Regions from separate parts of the Pseudoalteromonas sp. THAF3 genome, predicted to be linked through region 1. Evidence: riboswitches for the same ligand, from Rfam matches in the RefSeq annotation. Region 1 holds a riboswitch; the other holds the start of a gene.
The links. A riboswitch is a leader RNA that binds a small molecule or an ion and turns the genes downstream of it on or off. The one in region 1 is predicted to bind lysine.

Region 1 (4,196 bases):
TTAAAGCCTATTTGCTGAGCTTGTTTAGCAAGCACTAACTGATTTATTGGGTTATCTTCAACAATCAGAATATCGCCATGCTGGCTGCTTGGCTCTAACCGGGCTTTGTCGATAGTAAGTACGGGCCAAGTTAGCTTGGCCTCAGTGCCTGTTGTGGTACTACGAATCGTAAGGCTTCCACCCACCTCTTGAGCCAACGCATACACGAGGCTGAGACCTAATTTCGCGCCCTGAAAGTGCTGTACCTGCTCGGTGTTGTAATACACAGCATGTTGCTGAGCAGCCTCAATATAAGCAGTAGCAATGCCATCGCCGTTATCTTTAACGACAACACTCAGCAGCCCAGCTGGTTCATGGTATTCAAATTGCACATGCACCGCAGCGCGCGTATGTATAAAGGCGTTGCTCAATAGCTGATTAACTGCTTGGATTAAATGCAGATGATCAGTTTGTGCTTGAACAGGTAGGCTATCTTCACCCTCGACACTCAATCGCTGCAGGGTTTCAGACTTAAGCTGCCAAGGCGCCAATATTGCACTCACCGTTTGCTTTAATGACTGTTCGGTCACTAAAGTAGTAAACGCTCCCGACTTAAGCTTCTGTAATTCCAGCATTTCTTGCACTAATGCCTGCAAATGTCGGGCGCAGCCCAATGCCGTTTGCTGTTCTTCGCGACCAGCCGCAGTATGAGAGTCCAATAGGCCAATAATCCCCGTAATTGGCGTCATTAGCTCATGACTCATATTAGCTAAAAAGTCAGATTTTACCCGATGCGCATGCGCGGCTTGACGCCGTTGGTAACGAAGCCGATAAAGAATGGCTGACACTCGACGTGTCAAAGGATTAAAGATGAGCCACCACTCACATAAAATAGTAGCAATGGCTGCCAGCGTTAAAAGGGGAATAACAAGCTGTAAATGTTCTATTTTTTGCTTAGATTTTGACTCTAATACGGTGACAACAGCATCTAAGTCCTGCAATAACGACAGCAGTTTTTGACCCTGAAAAGCACTTAAAGGTGCATCGCTGCGACTCGCTAACTGCACATACTGGCGCACCCGACCATCCAAGCCCTGCTGGTGATAAAGCGCCAGCACCTGAGGGCTTTGCTGCACCAACTGTGAGCCTAATAAAAACTCATGGTTATTGTAAAAGCGCATAGTGGCACGAGCGAGTTGCTGCTGCTCAAAACTTACAGCACGGTCATTGACGGCCAATTTATGCAATGCAATCTTCTGCGAAAGCATCCGCTGCATACCTGCAATATTTATTACTTTTGCGTCATTTCGCTGCATATTGATACTTTTCATCACATAAACCGTAGAGCTAAGTATGACAACAACAAGCACACTGGCTGCCCAGAAATAACGTTTTTGTAAGTGTTTGGTAAGACGTTGCATAAGAGGGGCCTTTGCAATAACCCCTTAATACTGACACAAAATCAGCCTTTGTAAAATTTGTTCTCGCTTTAGCGTTGACAGCGTTAAGCATAAAGTGATTGAATAAAAAGGCACCCTTATTGAGTCGGCCGCATGTGCTGTGGTCGCAAGGGCTAGAAGAGGAGCGTCATTCAGGTAGTTATGGGAAGGAGAGCAAACTCCAAAGCACCATAACGAGGGGAATGTACGCCGAGAGACCAGTAAAGTTTGCTACTTACTGTCTCGGGCGCATGGGTTGAATCCCAGCGACTGTCACCATTAGCGCTTAGCGCTATGTTTTTGGTGGAGAGCTTCTGGTCTTAGTAACGCTGGGCCCATTTGGCTCTGTGTTTTAAGCCCATTCGCTCTTCGAATTTAACCAGTTCGATGCGAGGCGGGCAACCCCTTCCTAATTCAATCGAACTCGCACTAAGTTCGTGAGAGATGACTACAACTCATTCTTTAGCAGATACCATTGTCTGGACAGCATTGATCACTCCGATGCATGCTGACGGCAGTATTGATTTTAACACCTTAACCCTACTTGTGCGCGAGCAAGAGCAAGCGGGAAATGGCATTCTTATTCTTGGCTCTACTGGTGAAGCTCTGGCTCTCAGTATAGATGAGCAACAAGCCGTAGTTCGTCACGTTACGGCGCTCACCTTGCGTGTGCCACTGATGGTTGGCGTGGGGGGTTTTAATCTTAGCCAGCAACTACAATGGCTTAGTTTTTGTAACCAACACCCCATAGATGCCTACCTTCTGGGAGCGCCCCTATATGCTAAACCGGGTATTCAAGGGCAGCTACATTGGTACTCGGCACTGCTGGATGCCAGCAAAAAGCCGTGCATGTTGTACAACGTGCCCGGACGCGCCGCAGTTAGTATTCCCCCCACAGTCTTAGCTCAGCTACAACAGCACCCACTGTGCTGGGCACTTAAAGAAGCCAGCGGTGATATTGCACAATTTGAGGCTTACCGCGAAGCCGCGCCTGAGTTAGCGATTTTCAGTGGCGACGACGCGCTGATGCCTTATTTTGCTCAGGCCGGTGCAGCGGGCCTTGTATCTGTGGCCGCCAACGTCTGGCCACAGCAGACACAGCACCTGGTACAACAATGCCTTCAAGGGCAAAGCGTCAATGCCTTTGTAACCTGGCGCAGTGCAATTGATGCGCTGTTCAGTGCAGCCAATCCAGTACCCGTTAAGTGCCTTTTGCATGCTCTTGAACGCCTCAACAGCCCGGTGTTACGACCACCATTAAGCCACCTTGAGCTTAATGACACACAACCACTTCTTAATGCCCATGAACGCATTGTTGCGTGGGCACATTGATAAAATTAGTTAACAAGGTACCTCAGTTATGAGTTGGTTAGACTTACTAAATGACCTCGAAAGCGGCCACGTACGCGCCGCAACACAAGACGAACACGGCCAATGGCACGCCAATATAGACGTAAAGAAAGGCATTCTCGAAGCCTTCAAAAATGGTAATAACACCGAGTTTGCGGGCGGCTTTGTTGATAAGCACAATCTAGCTCCTCGCGGTTTTAGCGCCCAAGATAATGTTCGCATGGTGCCTGGCGGTAGTGCTGTGCGTCGAGGTGCTTACGTTGCCCCTGGCACCATCATTATGCCACCCGCATATGTCAATATTGGTGCCTTCATTGATAGTGGAACTATGGTCGACAGTCATGCCTTGGTAGGGTCATGTGCGCAAGTGGGCAAAAACGTTCACCTTAGCGCCGCCGTGCAATTAGGTGGCGTGCTCGAGCCAATTGGCGCTAACCCTGTGGTGATTGAAGATGATGCCTTTATCGGCGCGGGCTGTGTCATTGTCGAAGGGGTGGTAGTTCGCCAAGGTGCGGTACTCGCCCCTGGTGTACGTTTAAGCGCCACTATCCCAGTATATGACTGCGTTAACGAGCGACAACTCGATAAGGGCGAAGCGATTCCGGCCAACGCCATTGTTATACCTGGCTCGCGCCCAAGCTCTAGCGCTTGGGGACGCGAACAAGGGCTCAGTATGAGCTGTGCGCTTATCGTAAAGTATCGCGATCAGCACAGCGATGCATCGCTGGAGTTAGAAGAGGTATTACGCTAATGCCTGTCTCTGGCGCATTGTTAAACGCTTTTGATACCCTCACTCAGGAGCGCCACGAGCCTTGCTTTGTCTACGATCTTGACAGTCTACGTAAGCACCTTGATGAGCTGATGGCGCAAGATGTGGTGAAGTTATGGTATGCGGTAAAAGCGAATCCTTTATCTGCGGTTATCGATACTCTGGCAGCTGCTGGCTTTGACTTTGATGTCGCCAGCAGCGGTGAGCTCAACCAGGTGCTTTCACAACCTGTTGGTGCACAACGCATCCTCAACACTGGGCCGGCAAAATCGCGCCAGCAGCTAGGCGAATTTTTAGACGCTGGGGTGCGTACCTTTGTGTTGGAGAGTATCAATCAAGTTCGCTGGCTTAATGAGCTGGCGTACAACCAAGGTATTGAAGTGGATGTGTTACTCAGAGTGCAGTTGCGCTGGCCAGAGGGTGAGCGCAATCCGCTCGGTGGCAATACCCTGACTCCGTTTGGCTTAGCGCCAGAGCAGTGGCAAGGGCTCTACTTAGCCGACTACCCTGCGCTGAATTGCATTGGCCTTCATATTTTTCAGTGGGGCAACATGCTTGATGCGGCCCAACTTCTTCACCTATGGCAAAGCATGTTGGCGCCATTACAAGCACTCTGTGAACGCCTTGGTTTTGCCATGCAAGTGCTGGATTTGGGTGGC
Region 2 (4,196 bases), 1.6 Mb from region 1:
CAGGCGCAGCAGGAATATCGCGCCACACGCTGGGCTATAAAACAGCTGGCGCGACAACTCTACCCACAGTATCGCGATTACCCCCTTGCTGCCTGGTGCAGTGAATTTGACGTTGGTCAGGCGCAGCTGGTGCTCAGCGTTGATGGCCACCCCCTCGATGCGCGGGTAGTCATCAGCCACGCTCACGGCCACATTGCCGTCGCGATGACGCGCGGCGCAGCCTTATTAGGCGTAGATATTGAGAAAATTGACAACGCACGCGCCTTTAAGAAGCTGGCGGCGCACTATTATCCTGAGGCCGAGGCAAGGGATATTGGCAGCGATGTTGAGACCTTTTTCCGGGTGTGGACATTAAAAGAAGCCTACGCAAAAGCGACTAAGCAACCCATTGCCACCTTGTTAGGCCAACCCATCTTGGAGCTTATCGCCGCCCTTGATGGCCAGGTGTATTGTCAGGAGCTATTTGCCGGGCACTTTGATATCAGCCTCATCACCGATACGCAGCGCCCGGTGCTTACTGTTAACCTTCCAGCAGCCGTTGATGAATAGTTTGCACCACCGCATCAGACTGGCTTTGCTCAACCAAGAAGCACAGGTTATGTTTCGATGCGCCGTGACAAATAAGGCGAATATCAAACTCACTGAGCACCTGCATTAAATTCAACTCGCTCTGACGCAGTACAATCTCCGAGCCAATTAACGCCACCAATGTGAGGTTATTCTCAACTGACACATGGCAAAACTCGCTTAAACGCTCAAGGGCTTGCTGATCTAGCTCCGGACGACTGGCATTCGGGGCATTATCGAGCGTCAGTGCGACACTTATTTCCGAAGTTGTGACCAAATCAACGGAGATTTTATGCTCACTCAAAATAGTAAACACCCGCGCTAAAAAGCCGCTCGCTAATAACATTTCCGGGCTTTTTAGGGTCAAGAGAATTTGGTTTTTACGCTGAGTCACAGCGCGAACCCCGGCTAAAGTGTCTCCTTGTGGCGTTTTTTGTATCCAGGTTCCACCCCCTTGTGGTTCGCGACTGGAGCCAACAAACACACTGATGCCACTGCGCGCAGCGGGTAAGATAGTTGCCGGGTGTAAGACTTTTGCGCCAAAGGTTGCCATTTCGGCGGCTTCGTCAAAGCTTAAGTGGGCGATGGGTGCGGCTTTGGTACAGACTCTGGGATCGGTGCTGAAAATACCGACCACATCGGTCCAAATATATACGCTGTTCGCGCCAATCGCCTCGGCTAATAAGGCCGCGCTGTAATCCGACCCCCCGCGCCCTAACGTGGTGGTATCGCCATAGTCATCACTGCCCATAAAGCCCTGAGTGACAACCACTTGATCTTTAAGCAACGGCAGCAATTGGGCATGGGCTTGCTGTGCCGTAGTTTTAATATTGGGCTGGGCTTTGCCAAACTGACTATCTGTTTTGAGCACCGAACGCACATCAAAGCGCGTTGCCGCCACGCCGTGTTCCCGTAATACCTGAGTAAACAAATAAGAGGAGAAACGCTCGCCAAAACTCAGTAGCTCATCGCTGTGAGCGCTCGATTGTGGCGCTTGCGCAGCACTGCTTCGAAAGGCGCTCAAGGTGACATCAAAGCCGTGGGCTAAATCGGCATCAAGGCTGACATATTCGAGAATATTGAGCTGGATGGCGATCACCCCATCGATGTGCGCTTGGCGCTGCTGAGGCGTTAATGCACTTTGGCATAACGCTACCAGGTGATTGGTGACCCCGGCACTGGCGCTGACAACCACTACACGCACATTGTTATTATCTGCGATGATTTGTGCACACCGGCTCATAGCGCCATGATCGGCCACTGAAGTGCCGCCAAACTTGGCGACAGAATATTCCTGATTCATTATCTCTCCGAGATGAAAAACGAGTTATTTTTCAAATACAATCAGGAGAACTTGGCAAGACTAAAAAGGTAAGAATGTCCATTGCCAGAAGCCCTCCACCCCTACAGGTGACAGTTCCGAGGATTCAGCCTCAAGAACCGAAAGCCATTGCGACGCACAATGCACTTCCTCGGCGATAGTCTCCCTCATAAACGATCAAAGGCTGTCGTCGGCCTCACGTTTACTACCTAGCTATCGCACCTCTTCTGCGACACATTCGGTCTTACGACCGAAGTGAATCAGCAATGTACCTAGCAGACGGCTAGAAGTCAATATCACACTTCACTGGAAGGTGTTCTGGCGGTGAATGATTGCTTGGATACACAAGTTGGCCGCAGCCAGCCTGTGTATTGCCGATTATGGAATCTAATTAAGGTTGTATGGGGCAATGCTCACCATCAACTGGCACCCAAACAGTTCGCGTTTCCATACGACAATTATATTCGACGGTTTGCTCTTCTTGTTGAGTGAAATAGGAGTTGTGTTGATGCATATATACGCCACCGGGAGCCTGGCCAGAAGGTCCGGCAATTGTCCAGTTTGCTGGGCAACTTTGTGTTGATAATACAACGCGAGTTTCCCACTCTGGCGCATCGCTATTAGAAGCCGATGCTGTAAGCCTGTAGTGACAACGTTTGTAAGAAACGTCTACTAACTCGGTTCTATAATCACAGACTCTCACTAATCGCTCGTCCCAATACCCTCCGCAATTTACACTGTTTACTTGGGTATCATAGAAGGTATTGTAGTCTGTTACTTTTATTTGTGAGCTAGATGCCAATACATTATTGGCCACGAAAAAGAGCAACGCCAACACACAGGCTGATAAAATTTTTTGTCTCATTTTTATTTCCTTAACAATAGCTTGGAAACAAAAATGCTACATAAACTTATCATTTATATAAACAGAAACTAAGTTGATTGTTTTTCAATCAAGTCGCTATTAACCTATCAACAATAAATAAATCTGAACACCTCTTTTTCATTAAAAAGCCAACGTTATAATTCCTTAATTACGCAACAATCAACTTATAAAAAATTTCTTATAAAGAATAAATGCTCGATACTGTGTGAAAAATAAAGTTACCTTTCCTGTGAATAAAATCTTCATGAGATAAGCTAATAGTGAGTGCTCGCCAATATCTAAGAAAACTGACTACTGTCTTCAGTCATGCGCACCACCAAACCTTGGGCCACTAAAAAATGATAAAGCTGTAAATCGGCTATCAGGTCACTCGAGGAGAGCTCAAAGTCTTGAAAAGTTCTATTGTGATAGCGAAAACGAACAACATGTTCATAACGCTGGTGCTGGCAGTAAATTACCTCTTTGACATCAGCGAGCTTTATCGGCGTATCAAGTAAGTTCAGTACCCCATGCTCAACAAATATGGCACTACAGCGTATGGGCTCGATGCTCCATTGATACTGGGCACTGAGCATAAAGCTAAATATCAACACCGATATCGCTTGCGCCCAAAAGCTCTGCTCCATCATAAAATTAATAAAAAACAGTACATAGATAAACAATGCACCGGTGTATAAAGCGCGGGTGATCACCGCACGCGTGGCAAATTGCTTTTTGCGGGTAAGTTGACTCACTGGGGTCTTCCTTGTTTGATGAAAACTGAATTTAATGGCTGTAGGCAGACGGTTGTTTTATTAGCCGTTCATTGTCAACGACCATAGTCCATTGACCGTCGTTGTTGTTCGGTGGCTCGTTGACGATGAAGGTGGTGCTGAAAAAACCAATGCCAACACTGAAGTCGTCACCCTCGAATGATTGCAACGGCCCTTCCACTGAGGTAGAGCCCCCGTTTTTATAGCGTTTATAGGCAACTGTGCCATCTTCAAGAATCAATAAACTCATGCTGGGACTTTGCCAGTGCCCGACATAATCGCGCTTTTGTGCAGGGACGGGTTCTGCGCAACTGCATAGCAGTAAAATAAACGCCAAAGCCAGTAATACTAATCGCATCCGTTGCTCCGTTAGTTGTCGAAATAAGTTATAGGGTTGAGGTAGAAGGCTTTCTTGACGCCTTGGGGGGCGCTATCAATAAGCCAAAAGTAAGGAATTAAAGTCACCAATGAGTAGTGTAAATGAGCGGCTTTACCTTGGGCATTGCCGCTGGTGCCAACACTGCCTATTTGCTCACCGCCACTAAACCAACGACGTTCGCTATCACTGAAGCTGTCTAGATGAGCATAATAGTGTAATCGCCATTTTGGTCCGAGGGCAATCATCACATTGCCGCCCTTGGGCCACTGTCCACGATAAATCACCAAGTGA

Region 2: linked by a shared signal. The riboswitch ahead of lysC (lysine-sensitive aspartokinase 3) and the one ahead of dapA (4-hydroxy-tetrahydrodipicolinate synthase) in region 1 are both predicted to bind lysine.

The regions. Positions count from the first base shown of each region.
Region 1 covers NZ_CP045418.1:260,927-265,122, reverse strand. Annotated here, with positions in the region: gene FIU82_RS01260 (response regulator) at 1-1,400, opposite strand, end outside; lysine riboswitch at 1,549-1,740, shown strand; gene dapA (4-hydroxy-tetrahydrodipicolinate synthase) at 1,863-2,750, shown strand; gene FIU82_RS01250 (2,3,4,5-tetrahydropyridine-2,6-dicarboxylate N-succinyltransferase) at 2,779-3,519, shown strand; gene FIU82_RS01245 (PLP-dependent decarboxylase) at 3,519-4,196, shown strand, end outside.
Region 2 covers NZ_CP045418.1:1,814,568-1,818,763, forward strand. Annotated here, with positions in the region: gene FIU82_RS08345 (4'-phosphopantetheinyl transferase superfamily protein) at 1-549, shown strand, start outside; gene lysC (lysine-sensitive aspartokinase 3) at 521-1,870, opposite strand; lysine riboswitch at 1,951-2,123, opposite strand; gene FIU82_RS08355 (hypothetical protein) at 2,280-2,753, opposite strand; gene FIU82_RS08360 (hypothetical protein) at 3,053-3,508, opposite strand; gene FIU82_RS08365 (hypothetical protein) at 3,540-3,884, opposite strand; gene FIU82_RS08370 (M23 family metallopeptidase) at 3,896-4,196, opposite strand, start outside.